Regions from separate parts of the Streptomyces sp. NPDC055243 genome, predicted to be linked through region 3. Evidence: riboswitches for the same ligand, from Rfam matches in the RefSeq annotation. Region 3 holds a riboswitch; each other region holds the start of a gene.
What was found. Region 3 has a riboswitch for cobalamin ahead of metE (5-methyltetrahydropteroyltriglutamate--homocysteine S-methyltransferase). Riboswitches for the same ligand answer to the same signal wherever they lie in the genome.
Positions count from the first base shown of each region.

Region 1: it holds a riboswitch for cobalamin, as region 3 does, so the genes downstream of both, ACIGXX_RS18880 (ABC transporter substrate-binding protein) here and metE (5-methyltetrahydropteroyltriglutamate--homocysteine S-methyltransferase) in region 3, are expected to answer to the same signal.
Region 2: it holds a riboswitch for cobalamin, as region 3 does, so the genes downstream of both, ACIGXX_RS19205 (CbtB-domain containing protein) here and metE (5-methyltetrahydropteroyltriglutamate--homocysteine S-methyltransferase) in region 3, are expected to answer to the same signal.
Region 4: it holds a riboswitch for cobalamin, as region 3 does, so the genes downstream of both, ACIGXX_RS11190 (ABC transporter substrate-binding protein) here and metE (5-methyltetrahydropteroyltriglutamate--homocysteine S-methyltransferase) in region 3, are expected to answer to the same signal.

Region 1 covers NZ_JBITWR010000006.1:51,755-58,804, forward strand. Annotated here, with positions in the region: gene ACIGXX_RS18850 (nicotinamidase) at 1-398, opposite strand, end outside; gene ACIGXX_RS18855 (nicotinate phosphoribosyltransferase) at 547-1,875, opposite strand; gene clpS (ATP-dependent Clp protease adapter ClpS) at 1,956-2,270, shown strand; gene ACIGXX_RS18865 (DUF2017 domain-containing protein) at 2,282-2,878, shown strand; gene ACIGXX_RS18870 (amino acid permease) at 3,256-4,725, shown strand; gene ACIGXX_RS18875 (M67 family metallopeptidase) at 4,811-5,233, shown strand; cobalamin riboswitch at 5,197-5,353, shown strand; gene ACIGXX_RS18880 (ABC transporter substrate-binding protein) at 5,397-6,356, shown strand; gene ACIGXX_RS18885 (FecCD family ABC transporter permease) at 6,461-7,050, shown strand, end outside.
Region 2 covers NZ_JBITWR010000006.1:116,907-123,956, forward strand. Annotated here, with positions in the region: gene ACIGXX_RS19180 (alkaline phosphatase family protein) at 1-752, shown strand, start outside; gene ACIGXX_RS19185 (HAD-IIA family hydrolase) at 834-1,613, shown strand; gene ACIGXX_RS19190 (hypothetical protein) at 1,683-2,222, shown strand; gene ACIGXX_RS19195 (class F sortase) at 2,238-2,903, shown strand; gene ACIGXX_RS19200 (CbtA family protein) at 2,884-3,696, opposite strand; gene ACIGXX_RS19205 (CbtB-domain containing protein) at 3,717-3,938, opposite strand; cobalamin riboswitch at 3,971-4,092, opposite strand; gene ACIGXX_RS19210 (ANTAR domain-containing protein) at 4,396-5,151, opposite strand; gene ACIGXX_RS19215 (glycoside hydrolase family 6 protein) at 5,313-6,347, shown strand; gene ACIGXX_RS19220 (kelch motif-containing protein) at 6,514-7,050, opposite strand, start outside.
Region 3 covers NZ_JBITWR010000013.1:15,310-22,359, forward strand. Annotated here, with positions in the region: gene ACIGXX_RS31525 (NACHT domain-containing protein) at 1-621, opposite strand, end outside; gene metE (5-methyltetrahydropteroyltriglutamate--homocysteine S-methyltransferase) at 723-3,044, opposite strand; cobalamin riboswitch at 3,206-3,424, opposite strand; cobalamin riboswitch at 3,679-3,863, shown strand; gene ACIGXX_RS31535 (energy-coupling factor ABC transporter permease) at 3,893-4,648, shown strand; gene ACIGXX_RS31540 (energy-coupling factor ABC transporter substrate-binding protein) at 4,648-5,040, shown strand; gene cbiQ (cobalt ECF transporter T component CbiQ) at 5,047-5,796, shown strand; gene ACIGXX_RS31550 (ATP-binding cassette domain-containing protein) at 5,793-6,674, shown strand; gene ACIGXX_RS31555 (MDR family MFS transporter) at 6,663-7,050, opposite strand, start outside.
Region 4 covers NZ_JBITWR010000003.1:297,742-304,791, reverse strand. Annotated here, with positions in the region: gene ACIGXX_RS11215 (alpha/beta fold hydrolase) at 1-745, shown strand, start outside; gene ACIGXX_RS11210 (DUF2252 domain-containing protein) at 874-2,220, shown strand; gene ACIGXX_RS11205 (haloacid dehalogenase-like hydrolase) at 2,217-3,347, opposite strand; gene ACIGXX_RS11200 (helix-turn-helix domain-containing protein) at 3,543-4,406, shown strand; gene ACIGXX_RS11195 (VOC family protein) at 4,412-4,861, shown strand; cobalamin riboswitch at 4,869-5,055, shown strand; gene ACIGXX_RS11190 (ABC transporter substrate-binding protein) at 5,148-6,164, shown strand; gene ACIGXX_RS11185 (iron chelate uptake ABC transporter family permease subunit) at 6,161-7,050, shown strand, end outside.

The sequences.
Region 1 (7,050 bases), on a different contig from region 3:
TCGGTGATCTTCCGCTCCCGCAGCCAGTCCGCCAGCGAGACGCCGTTCTCGTCGGCCCCCTCGAAGCCGCTGTAGGCGGCCGTGTGGGCCCCCTTGTCGAAGACCGCGTCGATCGCCCCGGACGCGACGACCGGCGCGAAGTTCGGGTGGAACCCGATGCCCTCCGTCCCCGCCACGCAGTGCGGGGGCCAGGAGCGGGCGTAGTCCGGGTGGTCCGAGAAGTGGTCGCCCGGGTCGATGTGGTGATCGCGGGTGGCCACCACGTGCCGGTAGCCCGCGGGTGCCTGGCCGATCAGCTCGGTGATCGCGGCGGCCACGTCGGAGCCCCCGGCGACCGCGAGGCTGCCGCCTTCACAGAAGTCGTTCTGTACATCGACGACGATCAGAGCGCGGCGCATCGGGTGTCCTTCGGCTCGGCAAGACTCGTAGGCGGTGGGAGGAGGGAGGGGGACTCGGCCGGATGAACCGAGCGTAGAGACTCCGTCTGCGATACGGGAGAGGGCGTTCGAACGCCCTGCCCTCCGCTCCGGCGCACAATCAGCTGATTCAGATGTATTCCGTCGGAATGACGGCCTCGCCCTTGGACAGCTGCGTGGCCGACAGCGGAAGCCGCTCCCGCGCCGCCGCGTGCCGGTCGCGCACGGTGTCGAGCGGCTCGCGCGCCACCACCTCACCGCCCTTGACCAGCTCGACCAGGAGCTGGTGGTCGGCGAGCTCCACCGGCACCGCACCCGTGCCGATCACCTCGGCCTCGGCCACCCCGTGCTCGTCGGGCCGCCGCGCGGCCCACTTGCGACCGCCCACCGAGGACTTGGCGCCGAGCGACTTCTTGGCCACCGGCTCCAGCGGAGCCTTCGTGTCGGCCGAATGGGCGCGGGCCACCAGCTTGTAGACCATCGAACAGGTCGGGTGCCCGGACCCGGTGACGAGCTGCGTGCCCACGCCGTACGCGTCCACGGGCGCCGCGGCCAGCGAGGCGATGGCGTACTCGTCCAGGTCGGAGGTCACGACGATCTTCGTCTTCGTCGCGCCGAGCTCGTCCAGCTGCTGGCGCACCCGGTGCGCGACCAGGAGCAGGTCGCCGGAGTCGATGCGCACGGCGCCGAGCTCGGGCCCGGCGACCTCGACGGCGGTGCGGACGGCCTCGGTCACGTCGTACGTGTCGACGAGCAGGGTCGTGCCGGGGCCCAGGGAGTCGACCTGGGCCTGGAAGGCGTCGCGTTCGTTGTCGTGCAGCAGGGTGAAGGCGTGGGCCGACGTGCCGACCGTGGGGATGTCGTAGCGGAAGCCGGCCGCCAGGTCGGACGTGGTGGCGAAGCCGCCGACGTAGGCGGCGCGCGACGCGGCGACGGCCGCCAGCTCGTGCGTACGCCGTGCGCCCATCTCGATCAGCGGGCGCTCACCGGCGGCCGAGGCCATCCGGGACGCCGCGGCCGCGATCGCCGAGTCGTGGTTGAGGATGGAGAGGATCACCGTCTCCAGGAGCACGCACTGGGCGAAGGAGCCCTCGACGCGCAGGATCGGCGAGCCGGGGAAGTAGACCTCGCCCTCCGGGTAGCCCCAGATGTCGCCGCTGAAGCGGTACGAGGAGAGCCACTGGAGGGTCGCCTCGTCGACCACGCGGCGCTCGCGCAGGAAGCCGATGACGTCGGCGTCGAAGCGGAAGTTCTCCACGGCGTCCAGGACCCGGCCGGTTCCGGCCACCACGCCGTAGCGGCGCCCCTCGGGCAGTCTGCGGGTGAAGACCTCGAAGACGGAGCGCCGATCGGCGGTGCCGGCCTTCAGGGCGGCCTGCAGCATCGTGAGCTCGTAGTGATCCGTGAAGAGCGCTGTCGACGGAACATCCACCGGCAGCCCAAGGTCCGCTGTGTTCATACGAAGGATGCTACCCCGCATCTCGTCACTCTGACGATTTCGTGAGTCCATTTGTGCGAGGGCCCCCTGCGAGTGGCAGCATGGGACAAGTGAGTACGGCTCCCGCAGAGATCACCCGCCCCGAATCGGACGAAGAGACCTTCGCCGTTCCGGAGCCGGACGTCCCATGGATCACGCTGGTCCACAACGACCCGGTCAATTTGATGAGTTACGTGACCTATGTGTTCCAGTCCTACTTCGGGTACTCGAAGGAGAAGGCCACGAAGCTCATGATGGACGTGCATCACAAGGGCCGTGCCGTCGTCTCCACCGGCTCCCGCGAGGAGATGGAGCGCGACGTACAGGCCATGCACGGGTACGGGCTGTGGGCCACCCTCCAGCAGGACCGGAAGTAGCGACGCATCTGATGCCAGGACAATTCGAAGCCATTCCCGGGGGCGGCGCGGCCGTCGCGCTCGACGAGGTCGAGATCTCGATCATCCGGTCCCTCGCCGTGCAGCTCCTGGAGCTGATCGGGCCGGGCCCGGCCGAGGACGCCTCCGACGACCCGCTCGCGGAGCTGTTCGCGGAGGGCCCCAGCGAGCCGCCCACCGACCCGGTCCTCCAGCGGCTGCTGCCGGACGCGTACGGCGGTCCGGGCAGCGAGAAGGCCGACGAGGAGGAAGTGCGGGCGTATTCCTCGGAGTTCCGGCGCTTCACCGAGAACGACCTGCGGGCCAAGAAGCGCGACGACGCCCTGGTGGTGATCCGCTGCCTCGACGCCATGACGTCCAGGGGCGAGGGCGGCGCCGTCCTGAAGCTGTCCGCCGACGAGTCGCGGCACTGGCTCGGCGCGCTCAACGACCTGCGTCTCGCGATCGGCGCGCGCCTGGAAGTGACCGACGAGGACGACACGGACGTGCTCTACCAGCTGCCGGACTCCGATCCGCGCAAGCCGATGGTGATGGCCTATCTCTGGCTGGGCGGTCTGCAGGAGACCTTGGTCGGCACGCTCATCGACTGAGGCTGAGGGCCGAGGGCTGACGGCGAGGGCTGAATGTCACAGCAAAGTCGTTGTATGTAGCAGCGGTTACCTCGCGTTCGCTCAGCGGACGCTCAAATCCGGATAACGATCGTGTCACTTCATTGCCCGTGTTTGACGCGTCAGGGGAATTTTGTCCGGTTCTTCTCGTGGTGTGGGCCACACGCGGATGAACCGATCACTATTGCGACCGTGATAAATCTTCACGACCACTCGGTGACGCCACCCATGTCACCGGTGGCGCTCGGGCCGGCAGACCGCCGGTAGCACTCCATCCATATCCGGGGGGATCAGGACCTGATCCGTGGCCATGACGCAGACTGCGGGCTCACGGATCTAGCGTGGAGAAAGGCGTCACCATGACCTCAGTGCAGGTCGAAGAGCATCACGACGGCAATGAGGCCGACGGCGCGGGCGGTTCGCCCGGCTCGTCAGGCGAGGGTTATCAGCGCGGGCTAGGTGCCCGGCAGATCCAGATGATCGCGATCGGCGGTGCCATCGGCACCGGCCTGTTCCTCGGCGCGGGCAAGGCCATCCACAAGGCCGGTCCGAGCCTCATCCTGGCGTACGCCATCGCCGGCCTCGTCATCTTCTTCATCATGCGGGCCCTGGGCGAGCTGCTCATGTACCGCGCCGTGTCGGGCTCCTTCTCGGAGTACGCGCGTGAATTCATCAGCCCGTTCTTCGGGTACGTGACCGGCTGGACGTACTGGCTCTTCTGGGTCGTGACCGGCATCACGGAAGTCACGGCGGCGGCCCAGTACATGCAGTACTGGACGCACGGCTCCATTCCACAATGGGCCTACGCGCTGATCTTCACGGTCATCCTGTACGGCGCCAACCTGATCTCCGTGAAGCTCTTCGGCGAGCTCGAGTTCTGGTTCTCGATGGTCAAGGTCACCGCGATCATCGGCATGATCCTCATCTGCGCCGGCGTCCTCACCATCGGCTTCTCCGACGCCGGTGACACCGCGTCCGTGTCCCACCTGTGGGACCAGGGCGGCTTCTTCCCGAACGGCATCGGCTCCACGCTGATGACGCTGCAGATCGTGATGTTCGCCTTCCTCGCCGTCGAGCTCGTCGGCGTCACCGCGGGCGAGTCCAAGGACCCCAAGACCGTCCTGCCCAAGGCCATCAACACCGTGCCGTGGCGCATCGCCGTCTTCTACGTCGGCGCGCTCATCATGATCCTCTCGGTCGTCCCGTGGACCACGTTCCAGCCGGGCGTCTCGCCGTTCGTCGCGGCCTTCGAGGAGATGGGCCTGGGCATCGGCGCCGCCATCGTCAACTTCGTCGTCCTGACGGCCGCGCTCTCCTCCTGCAACTCCGGCATGTACTCCACCGGCCGCATGCTGCGCGACCTGGCGCTCAACGGCCAGGGCCCGAAGTTCTTCACCAAGCTGACGAAGAACGGCCTGCCGCTGGTCGGCACCACCTTCTCCGCCACGCTGATGCTGGTCGGCGTCTGGATCAACTACCAGTGGCCGGGCGAGGCGTTCAACTACGTCGTCTCCTTCGCGACCATCTCCGGCATGTGGGCCTGGATCATGATCCTGGTCTGCCAGATCAAGTACCGCCGCAAGGCCGACCGCGGCGAGCTGCCGCAGTCCACCTTCCGGGCGCCGGGCGCTCCGTACACGAGCTGGTTCGCGCTCGCCTTCATCGGGATGGTCATCGTGATGATGGGCATCGACAAGGACGCGCGGATCTCGCTCTACGCGGCTCCGGTGTGGGCCCTGATCCTCGGCGTCGGCTACCTGATCATGCAGAAGCGGGGCGCGCAGCCCGCGGGCGGCGACAAGGCCGAGCCGCAGGACGCGGTGAAGTAGTGCCGTAACACCCCTCGTCCCAGCATGTGGGCCCGCTCGTACCATCCTTCGGTACGGGCGGGCCCTTCTGCTTATCCTGGCTGCCATGCTGACCCTGACCCAGGCCCTCCACGACCAGATCGTCGCGCACGCGCGCCAGGACCACCCCGACGAGGCCTGCGGTGTGGTCGCGGGCCCGGAGGGCACCGGCCGCCCCGAGCGCTTCATCCCGATGCTGAACGCGGCCCGCTCGCCCACGTTCTACGAGTTCGACTCGGGTGACCTGCTCAAGCTCTACCGCGAGATGGACGACCGCGACGAGGAGCCGGTGATCGTCTACCACTCGCACACGGCGACCGAGGCGTACCCCTCGCGCACGGACATCACGTACGCGAACGAGCCGGGCGCCCACTACGTCCTGGTCTCCACGGCCGACGCCGACGACGCGGGCGAGTTCCAGTTCCGCTCCTTCCGGATCGTCGAGGGCGAGGTCACCGAAGAAGAGGTGAAGGTCGTCCAGGCATACTGAGCTTCACCTTGAGGCGGCAGGACCCAGGAAGCCGGTGCGAATCCGGCACGGTCCCGCCACTGTGACCCCACCCTTCGCGGGCGGGGCAGTCAGGAACTGACCTGCCGCCCTCTTCTCCCACGACGCAGGGGACGCGGAATCCCCTGGAGGAGGCAGCTCAGCCATGTCCCGTCCCCTACGCGTGTTTGTCGCCGCGGCGCTGCTGGTCCCGCTCGCCGCGTGTTCGTCCTCCGACGGCACCGACGCGAAGCCGCAGGCCAAGACGCGGGGCTTCCCGTACACGGTCACCAACTGTGGCGTGAAGACGACGTACGAAGCACCGCCGAAGCGCGCCGTCACGATGAACCAGCACGTCACGGAAGTGATGCTGGAGCTGGGCCTGAAGGACCGCATCGCGGGCACGGCGTACCTGGACGACAAGGTCCTGCCGAAGTACGCGAAGGCGTACGCGGACACCCCCGTCCTCGCCAAGGAATACCCCTCGTACGAGAAGCTCCTGGCCGCCGACCCCGACTTCGTCTACGGCGGCTACGCGAGCGCCTTCCAGGCGGGCGAGGGCCGCAGCCGCAAGGCCCTGGCGAAGTCCGGCATCGAGAGCCGCCTCAACGTCGAGGGCTGCGCGAAGCGGGCCGTGTCGATGGACGACGTCTACCAGGAGGTCCGCGAGGTCGGCAGCACGTTCGGCGTGCGGCAGCGGGCGGACGAGTGGGTGGGCGCGGCCAAGCGCGAACTGTCCGCGACGGAAGCGAAGTCGAAGTCCAGGAAGCCGATCCCGGTCTTCGTCTACGACAGCGGCGACAAGACCGCGTTCACGGCGGGCGGCCGGGGCATCGGCAACGACATCATCGAGCGGGCCGGCGGCCGCAACGTCTTCGCCGACCTGGACAAGTCCTTCGGCGACGCGTCCTGGGAGTCGGTGGTCGACCGCAAGCCCGAGGTGATCGTGATCCTCGACTACGGCGGCACGACGGTCGCCCAGAAGAAGAAGCGCCTCCTGGACGACCCGGTCCTCGCGGACGTCCCCGCCGTCAAGCATCAGCGCTTCGCGGTCCTGCCCCTGTCGGACACGGTGGTGGGGGTGCGGGCACCGGGGGCGGTGAAGAAGCTGGCGGACCAGCTGTGAGGGGGCGGATTCAGCCCGTCCGGCGTTTGAGGACGAACTCGGCGGAGCCGGTGATGACGGCGACCAAGGCCCCCGCGCCGGAGCGGCCCGCGGCGGAGCCGCACATGTCACAGCCGGGAAGGGGCGGGGTTGGGGAAGGCCCCGCCAGGATCACACCGACCCGCGGACGGCTGCGCTACACGACAGTCATAGCGGCGCTCTGCGCAGCCCTCGCGGCGGCAGTCGTCGCGGGTCTCGCGCTGGGCTCGGTCCGCATACCCACGGCCGACGTCCTTCAGATCCTGACGGGCGGCGCGCAGCCCTCCCCGTTCCGCACCATCGTGCTGGACGTGCGACTCCCCAGGGTGCTGCTCGGCGCAGCCGTAGGCGCCGGGCTCGCCGTCATCGGCACCGTCCTGCAGGCCCTGGTGAGGAACCCGCTGGCCGATCCGTTCCTGCTCGGCGTCTCCTCCGGTGCCTCCGCGGGAGCCGTCGCCGTCATCGTCCTCGGCAGTGTCTTCGGCCTGGGCGCGGGGCTGGCCACCACCGTCACCCTTCCGGCCGCCGCCTTCGCCGGCGCGCTGCTCTCCCTGCTCGTCGTCTACACCCTGGCCAGGTCCGGCGGCGGAGGCTTCGCCACCGGCCGGCTGATCCTGGCCGGGGTGGCCGTCTCGTACATCCTCTCCGCCCTGACCAGCCTGATCCTGATCATGGC
Region 2 (7,050 bases), on a different contig from region 3:
GCTGGCCCGAGCGCCAGACCTTCATGATCGCCACCGGCGGCGGGGTCACGGCGGGCTCGGTCCGCCATGACGTCCGCATGCCCGACATCGCCGCCAGCGCGCTCGCCCACCTCGGCATCGCGATCGACCCGGCCTGGGGCCTGGACGGGCGTCCCGTCCAGCAGCCCACGCCGGACGCGTTCGACGCCCTGCGCGCCCAGCTGACCGGTCCCGTCGACGAGACCGGCATCGGCGGCGGGGTCATCGGCTTCACGCACACCCCGCCGAGCGGCTGGAGCGTCGACAACTCCAGGATGGGCGCGGGCGGCATGACCGAGTGGCGCGGCTGGTCCTTCACCACGGACGAGTTCTGGACCAAGGCCGAGCGCGACCAGCGGCGCGAGCTCAACATCCGCGCCCGGAACGTCTTCGCGGTCGCCGACGGCGACGAGTGGACCGACAAGTCCTTCTCCGGGACGTTCGACTCGACGCTGGTCAGCCCCTCGTACACGGTGCGGGGCGGCGCGAAGGCCACCCTCACGTACACGACGTACTACCGCCAGGAGGCCCCGCAGAAGGGCGAGGTGCTCGTCTCGTACGACGGAGGGGCCCCGGTCACGGTGAAGACGTACACCGCGGACACCCCCTCCGTCGTCGAGAACATCGCCCTCCAGGTGCCCGCCGGGGTCACGAAAGCCCAGGTCCGCTTCCGTTACACCGGCGGCAACAACTGGTACTGGGTGATCGACGGGGTCACGATCACCGCTTCCTGATTAGGCTGTGGGGCGTCGGCACAGAGCTGTCCCGGCGTCCCACCGTTACCTTGCTCAACGGAGACCGCAGGAGTGCACCCCATGGCAGAGCGCAAGCCCATCGAATCGTGGCTCACCGACATGGACGGCGTACTCATCCACGAAGGCGTTCCGATCCCCGGCGCCGACGCCTTCATCAAGAGGCTCCGGGAGTCCGGGAAGCCCTTCCTGGTCCTGACGAACAACTCCATCTACACCGCGCGCGACCTCCAGGCCCGGCTGAACCGCATGGGCCTCGAAGTGCCCGTCGAGAACATCTGGACCTCGGCGCTGGCCACCGCGAAGTTCCTGGACGACCAGCGGCCCGGCGGCACGGCGTACGTCATCGGCGAGGCAGGGCTCACCACCGCCCTGCACGACATCGGGTACGTCCTGACCGACCACGACCCGGACTACGTGGTGCTCGGCGAGACCCGGACGTATTCGTTCGAGGCCATGACCAAGGCCGTGCGGCTGATCAACGGCGGGGCCCGCTTCATCTGCACGAACCCCGACGAGACCGGGCCCTCCACCGAGGGGCCGCTGCCCGCCACCGGGGCCGTCGCCGCGCTGATCACCAAGGCCACCGGGCGCAACCCCTACTTCGCGGGCAAGCCGAACCCCCTGATGATGCGGACCGGGCTCAACGCCATCGGGGCGCACTCCGAGACCAGCGCCATGATCGGCGACCGCATGGACACCGATGTCCTGGCCGGTCTCGAGGCGGGGATGGAGACGTTCCTGGTCCTGACGGGGCTCACCTCCCGCAAGGACATCGACCAGCACCCCTTCCGGCCCTCCAATGTCGTGGACTCCATCGCCGACCTGGTGGACCGCGTATAACCACCCGTTTGCCGCACACGGGAGGCGTGTGATGCCGCCGCGCGTGAACCTCGGAACAGGAGGTTCACGATGCGTAGAGGAACACTCACCCTGCGTGGCATAGCCGGGGCGGCTGTCCTCGCCGCGCTCCCCGTCGTCGCCACGGTGCCGGCGCACGCCCATGAGCAGGACAAAGTGCGTGCCACGGTCACCCCGTCCACCGCCGAGCCCGGGGCCAAGGTCGAGATCAGCGTCTCGGGGTGTGAAGGGACGACCGGGTCCGCCGGGTCCGGCGCGTTCACGGGGGACGCGAAGCTCACCGGCAGGGACGGCGAGAAGTACTCCCTGAACGGCTCCGCCACGATCCGCAACGGCGTCGAGGGCTCGTACGACATCACCGTCATCTGCGACGGCCACCCCCACCAGGGCGTGGGCACCGTGCAGGTCGGCCGGCACCACACCGCCCCCGTCTCGCCGGTCCGCGCGGGCGGCGGCGGCACCGCGCAGCTGGCCGCGCACGCCCAGGAGGCGGGGCCCGGCACCCGGCACGCGGTGATCGGCCTGGTGCTCGCGGGGGTGGCGGCCGTGGCCGTGGCGTTCCGCAGTGTCCGCCGGCGCCGCTCCGAGTGACGGGCGGCCACTGACATGTCGGGCCACGAGGGGTCGGCGGGCCACGGGCGGTTCCTCACCGGACTCGCCTGGGCGCTGGTGCTTGTCGGGCTCTGGCTGTGGGGCAGCGAGATCACCGACGTACGCGGCGGTGTCTCGGAGCCCACGAACGGTGACGTGGCGGCGGTGGGCCGGCCGTTCGCCGTCGAACTCCCGGACGCGCACGAGCCGTTGGGTGCGGCCAGGCCGCTGAGCGTGGACGTTCCCTCGCTGAAGGTGCGGGCGCCCGTGATCGCCCGCGGGCTCGACCGGGACGGCGCCATCGATCCGCCGCCCTTCACCGAGGCGGCCTCCGTCGGCTGGTACGGCGGCGGGACGCGCCCCGGCGCCGAGGGCACCTCCCTGTTCGTGGGCCACGTCGACACCGAGACGCGCCCCGCCGTCTTCTACGACCTCAGCGCGATGCGGCCGGGCGAGAAGATCCGGGTGACCCGGGACGACGGCTCGGTCGCGGAGTTCACCGTGGACGACGTCCAGGTCATCAGCCGGGACCGCTTCGACGCGAAGAAGGCGTACGGCCCCCACGAGAAGGGCCGCGCCGAGCTCCGCCTGATCACCTGCGGCGGCACCTTCGACCGGACCGCCAAGACGTACTCGGCGAACGTGGTGGTGTCCGCCTACCTCACCGGGGTGGGGCCGTAGGGGTGGCGCCCGGGCGCGAGGGCACTCCCGCCGCGCTCGCGCCCCTGGCGCCACCCCTGACGGCCCCTTCCCGGACGGCCCGCAGGCCCAGGGCCCCGAAGACCGCCGCGAACACGGACCAGAGCAGGGCGTGCGAGGCGACCGAGAGGACGCGGAAGTCCCACAGGAGCGCCGCGTCGACCGGGACCGGGTCGGGGTTGTCCGGGAGCAGGAAGAGCGCGGCCAGGACGGCGACCGTCGTGAGGGCCGCCGCGAGCTGCCGCGCCGGGACGGATCTGGCCGCGAGACGTACGTACACCTGCCAGGTCAGGAGCGTGCCGAGGACGCCGATCGCGACGGCCGCGAGCCACATCGCCTGGCGCTCGCCGACCGTGCCCGCGTCGCCGACGCCCGGCGGGTTCGCCGGATAGCGCAGGCCGGGCAGCAGCGAGAGGGCCAGGAAGGCCGCTCCCGCGAAGGTGAGGGCGCGCGGCCACGGAGCCGCGTACGGGTCGCGGCGGTGCACCAGCGCGTACGCCACGGCGAACAGGACGCCGACGGCCAGACCGGCGACGACCGCGGTGACCACCAGGCCGCCGTGCTGGGTGGAGCGCGTGAACAGCTCCTCGTGGTGCCGCGCGGCGTGCGCGTGTTCCTGGGCGGCCGTCCGCTTCTCCTCGGCGCGGATCGCCCGGTCCATCAGCGGCTCGGCGAGGAGCAGGGAGAAGAGGCCGGCGGCGAGGCCCGCCACGCCTCCCGCCACGAGACCCCGGCCGAGCAGGGGCAGAACAGGTGAGGACGAAGGGGATGGCATGGTGCCGTGTCCGTCCCCGGTCAATGGCAGGGGGCGCCGAAAAGGTGCCTGCCGTCGTGGGCGAACTCGTGGAGATGGCCGCCGGTCGCCGAGAGCAGCGAGCCGTTGTCGAAGAAGACGGCGTAGAGCGCGACCAGCGCGATGACGACCGCGGCCGACGCGATGAGCCAGTCGCGGGCCGAGGCCGTGGCGGCCTGCGCCGCCGTGCTTTCGGTGGGCGATGGCGCGGCGTGCAGTGACATGTCGAAGCGCCTCCTCCTGGGGTTTCCACGCCCCGAAGCAGGAGTGCGACGGCTCAGTTCCTGACTTCCGCACGCCACGCGGGCGTTCGGTCACAGTGGCGGGACCGCCCCGGAATCGCACCGGGTTCCTGCAACCGTCGCCTCGATGTATGGACTTGTCCCGGAGAGCCCCGGATCGGGAGCAACCCGGCCCGGTCGGCGGCCCGCTCCCCCCGGAGCCGTCGACCGGGCTGGTCCTCGACCGCGCGCGCACGAGCTGCGGGAGTAACCCGGCGCCGGCGCGGGAGGTTCGGTGGCCAACCCCGCAATACGGGATGGACGATCAGGCCGGGGGCTTGGGCCGTTGAGACGACTCTAGAACGGATGAGCGCTGGAGCCTAGGGGTGGTTTGACGCCAAGTCGTGACCCGCTTCCTCTCCGTGATCGCCGCAGGTGGTGGTGGTTCCCGGGATGACCTTCAGGAAGGTTCGGACCAACTGCCGCGCAGCACCGTGTCGTCGAGCGATCCCTTGATCACTTCGGTGGCGACCAGCTCCATGACCAGCCGTTCTCTACGCGCGTACCGTCGCAGCGCCTGGAAGGCCTCGTCCACACCCGTGTGCCAGCGTTCGGCGAGTATGCCTTTGGCCTGTTCGATGCGTACGCGGCTGGTCAGAGCGCCCTGGAGCTGTGTGGCGAGGACCCGATACTCCGTGTAGGCGCGGTGATTGTGCAGCCCCAGCGCGGCGGCGTCGGCGATCGCCTGCGCCAGACGCAACTCCCCGTCGGTGTGCGGGACCAGGGTGGCCTCGGGCACGAAGACGTTGAGCGCGCCGAGCAGGGCCTCGCGCTGGCGCAGCGGAACCGCGTAGGTGATCCCGATGCCGCGGCGGCGGGCAAGCGCGGTGAACTCCGGCCAGCGCTTGGCGGGTTCGGCCGTCGCGAGCCGCACCGGCGGCACGGGCAGCCCGGTGCCGAGGCTCTCCACGCAGGGTCCGCCGCTCTGCTGGGCCCCCAGCAGGTCGAGCGCCAGGTCCCGTGGGTGGCCGCCCGCGGCGACCGAGTGTGTGCCCGCGCCGTCGAAGATGACTCCGGCGGCAGTGGCGTCGAGCAGCTCTACGCAGTGGCCCGCGACCCGGCTGAGATAGAGATCCGGGTCGAAGTCGTCGTCCAGTGTGTTCGTGGTCTCCACCAGGACTTCGGCCAGCCGTAGTTCAGAGGTGTGATCCCGCATGATCTCCTCCCCATGAGCGCCACCCCGCGCCCTGCGCCTACCCCCGGGCGCCGAGCTGTAACAGGTCTCCAACAGGTCTCCGCAGCCGACGGGCGGGCCTCGTGGGCCGGGAGTGCGTATGTCAGGATTGAGAATCGGACAGTGCACCCAAGGGGGAGTGGATGTACCACAAAGGCACCGGCCGCGGTCATCGGATCGCGGCCCGGGGGGTGAAGGCTGCGGCGGCGTTTGCGGGGGCGGCGCTGCTGCTGTCGGGGTGCTCCTCCGATGACGGCTCGGGCAACGAGGAATCGTCGGGACAGCCCATCAAGCAGCAGCCCAAGGGCTCCGACCCGTACTGGGTCAACCCGGAGGGGAACGCGGCCAAGCAGGTCGCCTCGTACGAGAAGGACGACAAGAAGGACGACGCCGAGCTGATCCGCAAGATCGCCGAGCAGCCGGTCGCCGAATGGATCGTCCCGGAGAACGCGGAGGAGCAGTCGCGCGGCTTCACCGAGGCCGCCGAGAAGGCCGACCGCGACGCCCTGTTGGTCCTCTACAACATCCCGCACCGCGACTGCGGCCAGTATTCGGGCGGCGGCGCGGCCGACGGCAACGAATACAGGAAGTTCATCGACCAGGTCGCCGCGGGCATCGGCGACCGGCGGGCCACGGTCATCCTGGAGCCGGACGCGGTGCTCCACATGGTCGACAACTGCACGCCGGAGGAGTTCCACGAGGAGCGGTACGACCTGCTCAAGGGCGCCATCGAGAAGCTCAAGTCCCTGAAGAACACGAAGGTGTACCTGGACGCGGGCAACGCGGGCTGGAAGAACCCGGACTCGCTCTGGGAGCCCTTGAAGTGGTCGGGCGTCGAGCAGGCCGACGGTTTCTCGGTCAACGTCTCGAACTTCCAGACCACCGAGGCCAGCACGGAGTTCGGCAAGAAGCTCTCGGCGAAGATCGGCGACAAGCCGTTCGTCATCGACACCGCGCGCAACGGCAACGGCCCGTACACCAAGGGCAAGGACACCTGGTGCAACCCGCCGGGCCGCGCGCTCGGCGAGGCGCCGACCACCAAGACGTCCGACCCGCTCGTGGACGCGTACCTCTGGATCAAGCGGCCCGGTGAGTCCGACGGGACGTGCAGGGGCGGGCCGAAGGCCGGTCAGTGGTGGCCCGAGTACGCGAAGAGCCTCGCGGCGGCGGCCAAGTAGGAGCGCCCCGCAAGGGGCGCGGGGAACTGCGCGAGCAACCACAAAAGAGCCGCAGTCGCGTCTGCCGATTCATCTGGCAGACGCGACTGCGGCTTTTCGCGGGCTGAGCGCGCAGTTCCCCGCGCCCCTAACGGGGGCGCAGTCACCCGCCCCGCGCCCACGCGAGCTACGGCACGTGGACCCACTGGGCCTTGCTCGGGGTGCCCTGGTCGTCGGTGACGAACAGCATGTACCAGCCCGATTCGACCAGGCTCTTCTCCTCGGGAATCGTCACCGTGACGCCGTCCGCCGACTTCTTCAGGTCGAGGGCGACGGACGTCTGGTCGATGTCGGTGACGTGCGTCGAGGCGCTCGGCCTGATCAGGCGGGCCGTCTTGATGGACGAGGCGTGCTGCGTCCGATACGTCCCCGAGCCACCGCGCTTGATCTCCTCGGGACCGCCGGTCAGCGTGGGCTGCGAGCCCTGGTAGAGGTACGGCGGCGTGTAGATCTCGATGCGCTGCTCGAACTCGCCGGGCTTGGTGTTGGCCTTGTCGGAGTAGAGCGAGTCGGAGCCGAAGAACATCACGCGGCCGTCGGGCAGCAGGATCGAGCCCGAGTGGTAGTTGCGGCCGACCTCAGGGTCCGCGACCCGCCGCATGTTGCCGGTCTTGGCGTCGTAGATCCGCGCCTGCTTGATGTTCGAGTCGCCGCGGCCGCGGTA
Region 3 (7,050 bases):
CTCGTACGCGGATACGGCCCGTCGGGGAGCGGACTCCACCAGGGAGGCCCGCAGCTCCTCCCGCTCCCGCTCCGGCACGGCCTCCCAGGCCGCACAGCCCGACACGTACTCCAGGACCTGATCGGAGAGCCCGCCGTAGAAGCCGCGCAGCGTAACGAGCTCCGACTCGTAGGGACGGTGCGGCGCGGGCATCGGCACCTCGGCGTGCAGCAGCTCGTCCGCGAGGGCCGCGAGCCGCCCGGACTCCGGCGTCCGGCCGGTGGTCATGCGGAGGGCGTCCGCCCTGCCGACACTCAACTCCCGCCCGTCGAAGGGGAGATCGAGTTCCTTGAGCGTGTCGAAGTACGAGGCCAACACCACGACGGCGTGCGCCGCTGCAAGGCGTTGAGTGCGGTCGAACCGGCCGAGGCCGCGCGAGCGCTCCGCGAGGCCGGAGAACAGGGACCGGCTCAGGCGGGCCAGTTCGCCCCGGGCGTCGAACAGGCTCAACGCCAGAGCGGACCCGCCGCCGGTGGCCACCAGGAGCGCGCCGCCGGTCAGCCGGTCGAGGGCCGCGAGCGCGGGACTGTCCGCCCCGCCCAGCAGGCGCACCGCGTCCGCGTAACTCATCCCCCTGGGCACCGGTCGCCTCCCAGCTCCGTGACGGAACGGCCAGTGCGTCCATCATGGCGGGCGGGGCGGCCATGCGTCCCCACATGGCCGCCCCGGTCCGCTTGTTCGGGTCAGCGACGCTCGGGCAGTTCCGCCCTCACCTCCCGTGCCGCCGCGACCAGGTTCTCCAGGGAGGCCCGGGTCTCGGGCCAGCCGCGGGTCTTGAGGCCGCAGTCCGGGTTCACCCACAGCCGTTCGGCGGGGATGGCCTCAAGTCCCTTGCGCAGCAGGGCCGCCGCCTCCTGCGCGCTCGGTACGCGCGGGGAGTGGATGTCGTACACGCCGGGACCCGCCTCGCGCGGGTAGCCGTGCTCGGCCAGTTCGCGGGCCACCTGCATGTGCGAGCGGGCGGCCTCCAGGCTGATGACGTCGGCGTCGAGGTCGTCGATGGCCTGGACGATGTCGCCGAACTCCGCGTAGCACATGTGCGTGTGGATCTGGGTGTCCGGGCGTACGCCGCTGGTGGTGAGGCGGAAGGACTCCGTGGCCCACTCCAGGTACGCGGGGTGCTCGGCGGCGCGCAGCGGCAGGGTCTCGCGCAGAGCGGGCTCGTCGACCTGGATGACCGAAGTGCCCGCCGTCTCCAGGTCGTCGACCTCGTCGCGCAGGGCGAGGGCGACCTGGCGCGCGGTGTCGCCGAGCGGCTGGTCGTCGCGGACGAAGGACCAGGCGAGCATGGTGACGGGACCGGTGAGCATGCCCTTGACGGGACGGTCGGTGAGGGAGTTGGCGTACGAGGTCCAGCGCACCGTCATCGGCTCGGGCCGCGAGATGTCCCCTGCCAGGACCGGCGGGCGCACATAGCGGGTGCCGTAGGATTGGACCCAGCCGTGCTGTGTGGCGAGGTAGCCGGTGAGCTGCTCGGCGAAGTACTGCACCATGTCGTTGCGTTCGGGCTCGCCGTGCACCAGGACGTCGATGCCCGCCTTCTCCTGGAAGGCCAGGACCTCGCGGATCTCGTTCCTGATGCGCTCCTCGTACCCGGCGGTGTCGATACGTCCCGCACGCAAGTCGGCCCGTGCCGTGCGCAGTTCGGCGGTCTGCGGGAACGAGCCGATGGTGGTCGTGGGCAGCTGCGGCAGGCCCAGCCGCGTCCGCTGGGCCGCCGCCCGCTCCGGGTAGGCATGTGCGCGGCGGGCGTCGGTTTCGGTGACGGCGGCGACGCGGGAGCGTACGGCCGGGTCGTGGGTGAGGGCGGAGCCCGAGCGGGACGCCAAGTCGGCGCGGTTGGCCGACAGTTCGGCCGCGATGGCGCCCGTGCCCTGGGCCAGGCCGCGGGCGAGCGTGGCGATCTCGGCGGTCTTCTGGTGGGCGAAGGCCAGCCAGCGGGCGATCTGCGGGTCGATGTCCCGCTCGGCGGTGGAGTCCAGCGGGACGTGCAGCAGGGAGCAGGACGCGGAGACGTCGACCCGGTCGGCGAGGCCCAGGAGCGTGCCCAGGGTGGACAGCGACTTCTCCAGGTCGTTGATCCAGATGTTGCGGCCGTTGACGACGCCCGCGACAAGACGCTTGCCGGGCAGACCGCCGACGGCGGCGAGGTCCTGGAGCTGGCTGGCGGCGGCCTCGGTGAAGTCCAGGGCGAGGCCGTCGACCGGTGCCTTGGCGAGCACCGGAAGCGCCTCGCCGAGCCTGCCGAAGTAGGAGCCGACCAGGAGCTTCGGGCGGTCGGTGAGGGCGCCCAGGTCGCGGTAGGCGCGCGCGGCGGCGTTGAGTTCGGCCGGGGTGCGGTCCTGGACCAGGGCGGGCTCGTCGAGCTGCACCCACTCGGCGCCCGCGGCGCGCAGGTCGGCGAGGACCTCGGCGTACACGGGAAGCAGACGGTCCAGGAGGGTGAGCGGCTCGAAGCCGGCGGCCACGCCGGGCGCGGGCTTGGCGAGCAGCAGATAGGTGACCGGGCCGACGAGGACCGGGCGGGCCGCGAGGCCGAGCGCGATCGCCTCCTTCAGCTCGGCGACCTGCTTGGCCGAGTCGGCGGTGAAGACGGTGTCCGGGCCCAGCTCCGGTACGAGGTAGTGGTAGTTGGTGTCGAACCACTTGGTCATCTCCAGCGGCGCCACGTCCTGGGTGCCGCGGGCCATCGCGAAGTATCCGTCGAGCGGATCGGTGTCGACGGCCTCGCGGTGCCGCTGGGGGATCGCGCCGACCATGACGCTGGTGTCCAGGACGTGGTCGTAGTACGAGAAGTCGCCGGTCGGCACTTCGTCGATGCCGGCGTCGGCCAGATGCCGCCAGGTGGACCGGCGCAGCTGCGCCGCGGTGTCCCGGAGGGCGTCGGCGGTGACGCGGCCCTTCCAGTACCCCTCGACGGCCTTCTTCAGTTCCCGGTCGGGGCCCTGGCGGGGGTAGCCGTACACGGTGGACCGTGCTGCCGCGGCTGCGGACTTCGCTGTCACGGAAATCTCCTTCGCGAGATGACTCCTGAGCATCCCGGGGACGGGACACGGACGCGAAGGGATGACGGACCGGATGGACCGAACGCGCGCCTGCGGCACGGTGCTCCACCTGATCCGACGCCGACCCGCCCACGAGGTCACCGGGATGTCCGCACGTGAGGGGTCACGTACGGGCAACGGGCAGGTCTTCGGACTCGCGGGCACACCTGCCGAAACAGGTTCCTACTGGCCGTCGCTTCCCGGATCCGCGCTCGGATCCAGTGCTCATGACGGCGGTCGTTCCCACTCACCGCTGCGGGGCAGTCCCGGATTCCCACCGGGTTCCCTCTTACGACGCTCCTGCCTGGCGGACAGGGCGAACCAGCTGCACCGGTCAGGCTAAGGGGTGGTCCGGCCTCTTGGGCAGTACTGATCACATTCCGGACCGTGAGGTGAGACACGGCGGCGGGGCGGTCCGCCATCAGCTCCAGGACCGTCGCGCGATCGATGGCCCGCCCACTCCTGAACCTCGCGCGAGCCGGGCGCACACGGTCGAGGCACATGGGCTGACCAGGGGCGTACGCCCTGGTCGTGTGCGCTCGCGCGTGCCACAGCCGGGGCGGTCCCGCAAGTTGTCAGGAGGCTCGATCGAGCACTAGGGTCACCACGCCTTGGTGCTCGGGAAATCCGGTGTGATGCCGGTGCGGCCCTCGCCACTGTGATCGGGAAGTCCGGCTCCAGCCCTCGCGGCAGCCACTGGGTGCTCACGCACCCGGGAAGGCGGAGTCCGGTCGGTACGACCCGTCAGCCAGGAGACCGGCCAAGGCGCGTTGTCCATCCACGAGGTGCTGGAGAGGGTCTGCTTAGCCATGCACATAGCCGAGGGTTTCCTCCCGCCGGCGCACGCGATCGCCTGGGGCGTAGCGTCCGCGCCGTTCGTCGTCCACGGAGTCCGCTCCCTGACGCGTGAGGTCAAGGAGCACCCGGAGAGCACCCTGCTCCTGGGCGCATCCGGTGCCTTCACTTTCGTCCTTTCCGCACTGAAGATCCCCTCCGTCACGGGCAGTTGCTCGCACCCGACGGGCACGGGCCTCGGCGCGATCCTGTTCCGGCCGCCGATCATGGCGGTCCTCGGCACCATCACGCTGCTGTTCCAGGCGCTGCTGCTGGCCCACGGCGGGCTCACCACGCTCGGCGCCAACGTGTTCTCCATGGCGATCGTCGGGCCATGGGCCGGATACGCCGTCTACCGCCTCCTGAAGCGGTACGACGTGCCGCTCATGGTCGCCGTGTTCTTCGGCGCCTTCGTCGCCGACCTGTCCACGTACTGCGTCACCAGCGTCCAGCTGGCCCTGGCGTTCCCCGACCCGAGCAGCGGATTCCTCGGCGCCCTGGGCAAGTTCGGCGGCATCTTCGCCGTCACCCAGATCCCGCTGGCCGTCAGCGAGGGCCTGCTCACCGTCGTGGTGATGCGGCTGCTCGTGCAGTCGAGCAAGGGTGAGCTCACCCGGCTCGGCGTCCTGCTGCGGGACAAGTCGTCAGCGGCCGTGACCGCAGGGAAGAACGTGACGGCAGAGAAGAACGTGACGACGGAGAAGCAGACGGAGACGGGGGCCAGCGCCTGATGAGCCGCAACGCGAAGATCAACACTCTGCTCCTCCTCATCGTCGCCGCGCTCGCCGTGCTGCCGCTGGCGCTCGGTCTCGGCGACGACGAGAAGGAGCCGTTCGCCGGGGCCGACGCCCAGGCCGAGACCGCGATCACCGAGATCGAGCCGGACTACGAACCCTGGTTCTCGCCGCTGTACGAACCCCCCTCCGGGGAGATCGAGTCCGCGCTCTTCGCCCTTCAGGCGGCGCTGGGCGCGGGCGTCCTCGCGTACTACTTCGGTCTGCGCAAGGGACGCCGCCAGGGCGCCGAGCTCGCACTGGCCGAGAAGGCCGCCACAGCCGGGAAGGCCGCCACGGAGCGGACCGCCGACGGGGAGAGCGCCCGGGCCGAGACCGAGCAGGTCTGACCCCGCGTGCTGCCCATCGACGCGGCGGCGCACAGCAGTCGCTGGCGCCGCCGCCACCCCGTGGACAAGGCCGTGCTCGGCCTCGGTTTCACCGTCCTCGCCGTCTCTCTGCCGCCCTGGCCGGGTGCCGCCCTGGTCCTGGTCGCCGCGCTCGCCGTACTGCTCGGGCCCGCCGGTGTGCCGCCGCGCAAACTGTGGCGCGCCTACCGCGTGCCGCTCGGCTTCTGCGTCACCGGCGCCCTGACCCTGATCGTGCAACTCGGCGGCCCCGAAGGGTTCGTCACGCTCGCCGACGGCGGCCCCGCACGCGCGGGCGGTCTGCTCCTGCGCACGTCGGCGGCCTCGCTCGGCGTCCTGCTCTTCGCCTTCACCACGCCCATGTCGGACCTGCTGCCCCGCCTGGTGAAGGTGGGCGTACCGGCGCCGGTGGTGGACGTGGCCCTCGTCATGTACCGCATGAGCTTCCTGCTCCTGGACTCCATGAGCCGGATCCGGCAGGCGCAGGCCGCGCGCCTGGGCCACACCACCCGGGCCGCCACCTGGCGTTCGCTGGGCGGCCTCGGCGCCACCGCGTTCGTGCGCGCCTTCGACCGGGCGGGCCGGCTGCAGGCCGGGCTCGCCGGGCGCGGCTACGACGGGACGCTGCGGGTGCTCGTGCCCGAGGCGCGGATCTCCCGCCGCTTCGTGGCCGTCAGCGCGGTACTCCTCACGGGCCTGGTGGCCCTCACCCTCGTACTGGAAAGGCTTCTTCCATGAGCGAGCCGAGCGCTCCTCGCGAACCGGGCGGGTCCTTGGTCGCTCTGCGCGCCGCTTCCTACGCCTACGAGGACGGGCCCACCGTGCTCAGCGGCCTGGACTTCGACGTCACCGAGGGGCGCGCCCTCGCGCTGCTCGGGCGCAACGGCAGCGGCAAGACCACTCTCATGCGGCTGCTCAGCGGCGGACTCCGTCCGGACCGGGGCGGATTGACGCTCGGGGGCACGCCCGTGACGTACGACCGCAAGGGCCTGACCCGGCTGCGCACCACCGTTCAACTGGTCGTCCAGGACCCGGACGACCAGCTGTTCGCCGCCTCGGTCGAGCAGGACGTGTCCTTCGGGCCGCTCAACCTGGGGCTGCCCGATGCCGAGGTGCGGGCACGGGTCGCCGAGGCGCTCGCCGCGCTGGACATCAGCGCCCTGGCGGACCGCCCCACCCATCTGCTCTCCTACGGCCAGCGCAAGCGGACGGCCATCGCAGGCGCCGTGGCGATGCGTCCGCGCGTACTGATCCTCGACGAGCCGACCGCCGGGCTCGACCCCGACGGACAGGAACGTCTCCTGACCACCCTGCAAGGCCTGCGGGACGCGGGGACGACCGTGGTCATGGCCACCCACGACGTGGACCTGGCCCTGCGCTGGGCCGACGACGCGGCGCTGCTCACCCCCTCGGGCGTGCGCACAGGGCCGGTCGGCACGATGCTGGCCCACCGCGACCTCCTGGCACAGGCGGGCCTTCGGCTGCCGTGGGGGATCGCCGTCGCGGAGCTGCTGCGGACCAAGGGCCTGCTGGCCGGGGCGGGCGAAGGGCCGCGCACCCCCGAGGAGTTGGCGGCCCTCACGGCTCCGGCGATGCCCGGCGCGTCAGCCGGCTGACCGGGCCGGGGCCGGGGTGCGGCCGGGCAGGAGCGCCACGGCCAGCAGCGGGACCGCGGCGAGCGCGAGCCACGGCACCCAGGGCGGCAGCCCCGCGTCCAGGAGCGAGCCGGTCGCGGCGCTGCCCGCGAGGACGATCAGACCGGACACCGAGGACATGGCGCCGGTGTACAGGCCGAGCCTGCCGTCACGCGTGAGATCGGGGACCCAGGCGCGCGCGGCCGGGGCGACCAGCATCTGCCCGAGCGTGAGCAGGACCACGAACCCGGCGGCGGGCAGCAGCCCGGCCGCACCCGTCCAGGCGGCAGGCCGCGCGAGGGCCACGACGGCGAACCCGACGGAGATGAGCACGAGCCCGGCGGCCATGGAGCGCCGC
Region 4 (7,050 bases), on a different contig from region 3:
CCGCTACTACCGCGCGTTCGCACGGCAGTTGCACGCGCAGGGGCTCACCGCCCTGACCGTGGACATGCGCGGGCAGGGCGAGAGCACCCCGCGCGTCACGGACGCGGACGCCGCCGACCACGGCTACCGCACGATCGTCGAGCAGGACCTCGTCGCGATCGTCGACGCGATACGCGCCGAACTGGGCCCGGAGCCCGCGCTGTACCTCCTCGGCCACAGCATGGGCGGCCAACTGGCCCTCGTACACGCCTCGTTGGGAATCGGCCCCGGAGTCGACGGAGTCGCCCTCGTCGCGTCCGGCTCCGTCTGGTTCCGCGCGTACGGCCCCCTGCGCGGACCCGCGCTGCTCATCGGCCAGCTGCTCGCCGCGGCGACGTCCACGATGCTCGGCCGGTGGCCCGGCACCAAGCTCGGCTTCGGCGGCAACCAGCCCAAGGGCGTCATGCGCGACTGGGCACGCCAGGGACGTACGGGCCGCTACTCGTCCCCCGGCTCCCCGCACGACTACGAGGCGGCCCTGCGCACCCTCGGCCTGCCCGTCCTCGCGGTCTTTGTGGAGGGCGACACCTGGGCCCCCGCACCCGCCCTCGACCACCTCGTCGGCAAGGCGCCCGCTGCCCGCGTCACACGCCTGCGGTACTCCACCCAGGAGGCGGGCGGCCCTCTGGACCACTTCGCGTGGACCCGGGCGGGCGGTGCGCTGGCCAAGAAGGTGGCGGCATGGGCGGTCGCGGGCGGAAGCTGAGGTCCACAAGCGCCGGGGCCCGTTCACCCGTTCGGCGTACCCGGCATGCGTACGCGCCGGTGGCGGCATTGGCTGCTCCTGAGGGGAGGCTGTTGCCGGGAGCCGCCGACGGAGAGGGGAGAGGGGCGATGACCACTCCGGACGATCGTGCCCAGCAGGGCAAGGCCGCCCGCAAGCGTGCCTCCCGCTCCTCGCACGGGGCCTGGATACCCTCCGCCGACCGCGCCGACCCGGTGGCCGTCCTCGAACAGCAGGGCGCGGACCGCGTCCAGGAGTTGCTGCCCATCCGGTACGCCCGTATGGCGGCCTCGCCCTTCGCCTTCCTGCGGGGGGCCGCCGCCGTCATGGCGGGGGACCTCGCCGTCCAGTGGAACACCGGGCTCACGGTCCAACTCTGCGGCGACGCCCACCTGTTGAACTTCGGCCTGTTCGCCTCGCCGGAACGCACCCTGCTCTTCGACCTCAACGACTTCGACGAGACCTGCCCGGGGCCCTTCGAGTGGGACGTCAAACGCCTGGCAGCGAGCATCGCCGTCGCCTCCCGCGACAACGGCCACCCGGAGAACGGGGGACGCGACGCGTGCCTCGCCGCGGTGGCCGCGTACCGCACGTCGATGCGCCGTCTCGCGGGCCTCGGCGAACTGGAGGTCTGGTACGAACGCATCGACGCGCACGACCTGTTGTCCCTCGTCCGCTCCACCCGCCACCGCAAGCGCGCGGCGGACACCCTGGACCGGGCCCGCCGCCGCACGAGCCTGCACGCGCTGGGCAAGCTGACGGAAGAGGTGGACGGGGTGCGCCGCATCATCCACGACCCGCCGCTCCTGGAACCGGCGGGCGCCCCGGACCTCGCGGCCGTACGCAAGATCTTCGGCGACTACCGCTCCACGCTCTCCGAGGAGCGCCGACTCCTCCTGGACCGCTACCACTTCGTGGACGCGGCGCGGAAAGTGGTGGGCGTGGGCAGCGTCGGCACCCGCTGCTTCATCGTGCTCCTCGCCGGACGCGACGCCGACGACCCGCTCTTCCTCCAGATCAAGGAGGCGGTCCGCTCGGTCCTTGAGGAGCACCTGCCGCCGGGACCGTACGTCCACCCCGGCCACCGCGTCGTCGCGGGCCAGCGCCTCCTCCAGGCGGCGAGCGACATCTTCCTCGGCTGGATGACGGGCCCCCAGGGCCGCGCCTTCTACTGGCGCCAGTTGCGCGACATGAAGGGCTCGGCGGACGTCGAGGCCATGTCCGCCGCGGAGCTGCGCTCCTACGCCCGGCTCTGCGGCACCGCCCTGGCCCGCGCCCACGCACGCTCCGGCGACCGCATAGCCATCGCCGCCTACCTGGGCGGCTCCGACACGTTCGACCGTGCGATAGCGGACTTCGCGCTGCGCTACGCCGCGCAGAACGCCCAGGACCACGCGGCACTGACCGAGGCGATCGCCTCCGGCGTCGTGGACGCCGGAGGCCGGGACGGCGACTAGCGGATCTCGTCCGGGACCACCGTCAGCCACCGCTTGTCCGCGGTCACCTTCTGGCCCAGCTCCCGCTGCCGGTCGGCGTTCTTCCGCTTCATGCCGTCCAGCTGCTTCATGTACGAGTCCTTGCGGTTGACCCAGACCCGCGCCCCGCCGTGCTCCACGTCCGCCGAGTGGAACAGCATCGGGCCGTCGCTCGCCGGGGTGTCGCCGGCCACCAGGACGGGCTTCTTCCACTCGTCGATGTACGTGTTGATGGCCGCGGGCTTGCCCTGGAACCAGGTCAGCGGCGCCCACAGGTTCGGCGTCAGCTCACGCCCCGCCAGCTTCTTCTCGTCGAAGCGGCCCTCCGCGATCTCCTTGCGGGAGCTGGTGACCTCGCCCGTCTTGCGGTCCTTGAGCTGCAGCCCGACGCCGATGACGTTCTCGGGCTTCACGGCGTAGCCGTACTTGGGGTCGGCAAGGACCATGCGCACCAGGTCCTCGCTGGCCGCGCTCACCACGTAGACCTCGATGCCGTGCTTGCGCAGAGACTTGTAGAGCTCCTGCATGCCGGTGAAGAACTCCGGCGCCTCGACCTCGGTCCTGGTCAGCTTCCCGTCCTCGTAGTACTCGGCGGGGATCGGCTTGTCGTGGGCGAGGAGCTCGTCGACGTACCCCTTGAGCTGCTTGAGTGTGAAGCCGGAGAAGATCTGCGCGGCCCACGGGTAGCAGACCTGGTCGTCGACCTCGCACAGCCGGTTGTAGTAGCTGTAGAGGCTCTCCTTGTGCTTCGCCGTGTCCTTGAAGGGGATGATCTTCAGCGACGGGTCCATCGACTTGCGGGTCAGCACCCCCTTCATCTCCAGGAAGGGCAGGAGGGACTCCTCCAGGTCGTTGCGGTACGTCGTGTTGTCCGCGTCGAAGACGGCGTACGCGCCCTTGTGGCCGTTCTCCGCGATGACCTTGCCCAGCTTCTTCGCGACCGGCTCGGGCCAGTGCTTCAGCTCGGCCGCGGTCCTCGTGCTCCGCGCGGAGGCGTCCGCGGCCGTCGCGTCCGTGCTGGGCCAGAGCGCCGTCCCCGCCAGGACGGCCGCGGTGAGCGCGCCCGCCGTGCCGAGTACGGCCAGCTTGCTCTTTGCCTTTACTGCCATGTTTCTGTGCCCCCTGAGAGCGGTCTGCGCCCCGTCCGGAGCGGCGGGTCATCGTATGAGGTCGGACCGCGGATTCCCATGATCGACATCACCGGACGCAGGGGGCATGGGACGGATCTGCGCGGGTAGCCGCATCGGACGTTCGCCGGGCCTCGGGGCCTGCCTCTCGGGCCCGCCCATCGCATACTGGAAGGCATGGAGACCGTCTCCCCGGAGTTCGTGCGGGCCGCTCCGCGGCTCGACGGCATGGTGGTGTCCGCCGTCGGCTACCGCACCGAGGGGGAGCGGCCGGGCCTGCACCGCGGCCTGCCGTCCCCGTACCTGACGCTGATCTTCTCGCTGGACGGCCCCGTCGTCAGCGGCGCGAGCCCCGAGCAGGCGGGCGGCCCCGACGCCGACCGCACGGACATCGTCCTGGGCGGCCTGCACCAGTCCCCGGCCTACGTCGTGCGGCCCGAGCACGAGGCGGGCATCCAGCTCGCCGTGCACCCGCTCGCCGCCCGCGCCCTGTTCGGCGTACCGGCGTCGGAGCTCGCGGACGAGCTGGTGACGCCCGGCGCTGAGGTGATGGGCCGCAGCGCCGCCGACGTACGGGAGATGCTGTGCGAGCAGGGCGGCTGGGAGGAGCGATTCGCCTTCCTGTCCGCCTACTTGAGGCAGCGCGCGGCCGAGGAATCCGGCGGAACCGTACGCCCCGAGGTCGCCGAGGCCTGGGCCTGGCTGGCCCGGCACCGGGGCGTCGGCACCCTGCACGGCCTCTCCCGGCACGTCGCGCTCAGCGAACGCCGCCTGACCACGCTCTTCCGCGCCGAGACGGGCCTGAGCCCCAAGCAGGCGGGCCGCCTGATGCGCTTCCAGCGCGCACGCGACGCCGTCGTACGCCTCGTCGCCGCGGGCGCCGCCCCCGACCTGGCCCGTGTCGCCGCCGACTGCGGCTACTACGACCACTCCCACCTGGTGCGGGACTTCCGGCAGTACACCGGCGTCAGCCCCAGCGGCTGGCTGGCCGAAGAGTGCCGGAATATCCAAGCCGGGAGCCATGGCGGAGGCGAAGAGTAGGAGCCATGAACACCACCGAGAAGCAACAGCAGCCCCAGTCCACCTCCGCCGGGCGCGCGCCCGACGTCTGGCCGACGCTCCAGGCCCACGACGCCCCCGCCCTGATCGACTTCCTGGTCGGCACCGTCGGCTTCCTGCGCACCGCCGTCTACGAGGACGGCGACCGCGTGGCCCACGCCGAGCTCGACTGGCCCGAGGGCGGCGCGATCATGCTCGGCTCGTACGACGAGAAGTCCCAGGGCTGGTGCCTGGAACCGGGCACCTTCGGCGCGTATGTCGTCACCGACCACGTGGACGACCTCTACCAGCGGCTCAGCACCGCCGGGGTCGAGATCGTCCGCGAGATCGAGGACCAGCCGTACGGCAGCAGGGAGTTCGCGATCGCCGACCCCGAGGGCAACAAATGGTCCTTCGGCACCTACCGCGGCGCGCCGAGGCCCGGTCAGCCGTCCTGACCCTGCGTGATAGCTTGCGAGCGCCAGTCAACCCACACCAGGGCCAGGGAATCCGGTGCGAATCCGGAACTGACGCGCAGCGGTGAGGGGGAACGGGCGGGGCCACGGCCACTGGGCGTCCACGGACGCCTGGGAAGGCGCCCCGCACGGCCGATCCCCGAGTCCGAAGACCTGCTGGCACCTTCGCCCGCGCACCGGGCGGCGGAGGTGACGAAGCAGGCCAGGCTCCGCGTATGAGCCGTGAGACTCAAGGGATCGTGTGTCCTCCACAGCCCGTCGTGTACGTATGCCCCTTCTCCTCGGCGTCGCCCTTTCGGCCACGCTGACCTCCTGCGGCGGCTCCGGCTCGTCGGCCTCCACCTCGGACGAGAAGGCCGCCGGCTACCCACTGACCCTGACCTCCTGCGGAAAGAAGGCGGAGATCAAGGCGCCGCCGCAGCGGGCGGTCTCCCTCGACCAGGGCTCCACCGAGATCCTGCTCTCCCTCGGCCTCGCGGACCGCATGGCCGGCACCGGGACCTGGACGGACCCGGTCCTGGAGGGCCTGGAGAAGGACAACGCCAAGGTCGAGCGGCTCGCCGACAGCTACCCCTCCTTCGAGAAGGTCCTCGCCCAGGAACCGGACTTCGTCACCGCGTCCTTCGAGGCGACGGTCAGCAAGGGCGGCGTCGCCGACCGCGCCAAGTTCGCCGAGCTCGGCGTACCCGCCTATGTCTCGCCCTCCGACTGCGCGGGCAAGGACAACAGCGGCGACGGCGACGGCCGCCGCGACAAGACGCTGACCATGGACACGGTCTACGGCGAGGTGCGCGACCTGTCCAAGGCGTTCGGCGTCGAGAAGCGCGGCGAACGCCTGATCGCGCGGCTCAAGGACCGGGTGGCGAAGGCGACCAAGGCGATGGACGCCTCCGATGCCTCGCTCCTCTACTGGTTCGCCAACTCCGACGCTCCCTACATCGCGGGCTGCTGCGGAGCGCCGGGCATCATCACCCGCGAGCTCGGCGCGAAGAACGTCTTCGACGACACCCGCGACGAGTGGCCCCAGATCAACTGGGAGACGGTGGCCGACCGCGACCCGGACGTCCTGGTCATCGGCGACCTCACCCGCAGGTCGCAGACCGCGGAGAGCGCGAAGAAGAAGATCGCGTTCCTGGAGTCCAACCCGGTCACCAAGAACCTGACCGCCGTGAAGAAGAAGCGGTACGTGCTGCTGAGCGGCCAGGCCATGAACCCGACGATCCGCACGGTGGACGGCGTGGAGCAAGTAGCCGACGCCTTGCGCGAGTTCGGGCTCGCCAAGTGACGCGAGCCCTCCCGGGCGGCATACGGCAGACCCTGCTCTGGACGGCGGGACTCGCCGCCCTGGCCCTCTCCGTGGCGGTGGCCGTCACCATCGGCCCCGCCGACATCTCCGTACCGGACGTGTGGTCGGCGGTGGCCGCCCACCTCGGCTGGGGCGAGGCGACGCTGACGCCCATCCGGGACGGCATCGTCTGGAACCTGCGCATGCCGCGCACGCTGCTCGCGGCGGTCTGCGGCGCGGGCCTCGCGGTCTGCGGGACGGTCCTCCAGTCCCTCCTGCGCAACCCGCTCGCCGACCCCTTCGTGCTCGGCGTCTCCTCGGGGGCCTCCACGGGCGCGGTCGCGATCGTCGTCCTGGGGGTCGGCGGGGGAGTGGTGTCGATCTCGGCGGGCGCCTTCGTGGGCGCCGTGGTCTCGTTCGCCCTCGTCCTGCTGCTCAGCCACACCCTGGGCGGAAGCACCGACCGAGTGGTGCTGTCCGGGGTGGCGGCGATGCAGCTCTTCTCCGCGCTCACCTCGTTCGTGATCCTGACGTCGGGCGACGCGGAGACGACGCGGAGCGTCCTGTTCTGGCTGCTCGGCTCGTTGAGCGGGGTGGGCTGGACGGACGTCTGGATGTGCGGGGCGGTCCTCGTCCTCGCGCTCACCGTCTGCCTGGCGCACGCCCGCACCCTGGACGCATTCGTGTTCGGCCAGGACGCGGCGGCGACGCTGGGGGTCCATGTGGCCCGTACCCGGCTGATCCTGCTCTCCATCACGGCCCTGCTGACGGCGGCCCTGGTCAGCAGCGCGGGCGCCATCGGCTTCGTGGGCCTGGTCCTGCCGCACGCGGCCCGCGCCCTGGTCGGCTCCGGGCACGCGCGGCTGCTCCCGGTCACGGCGCTCGC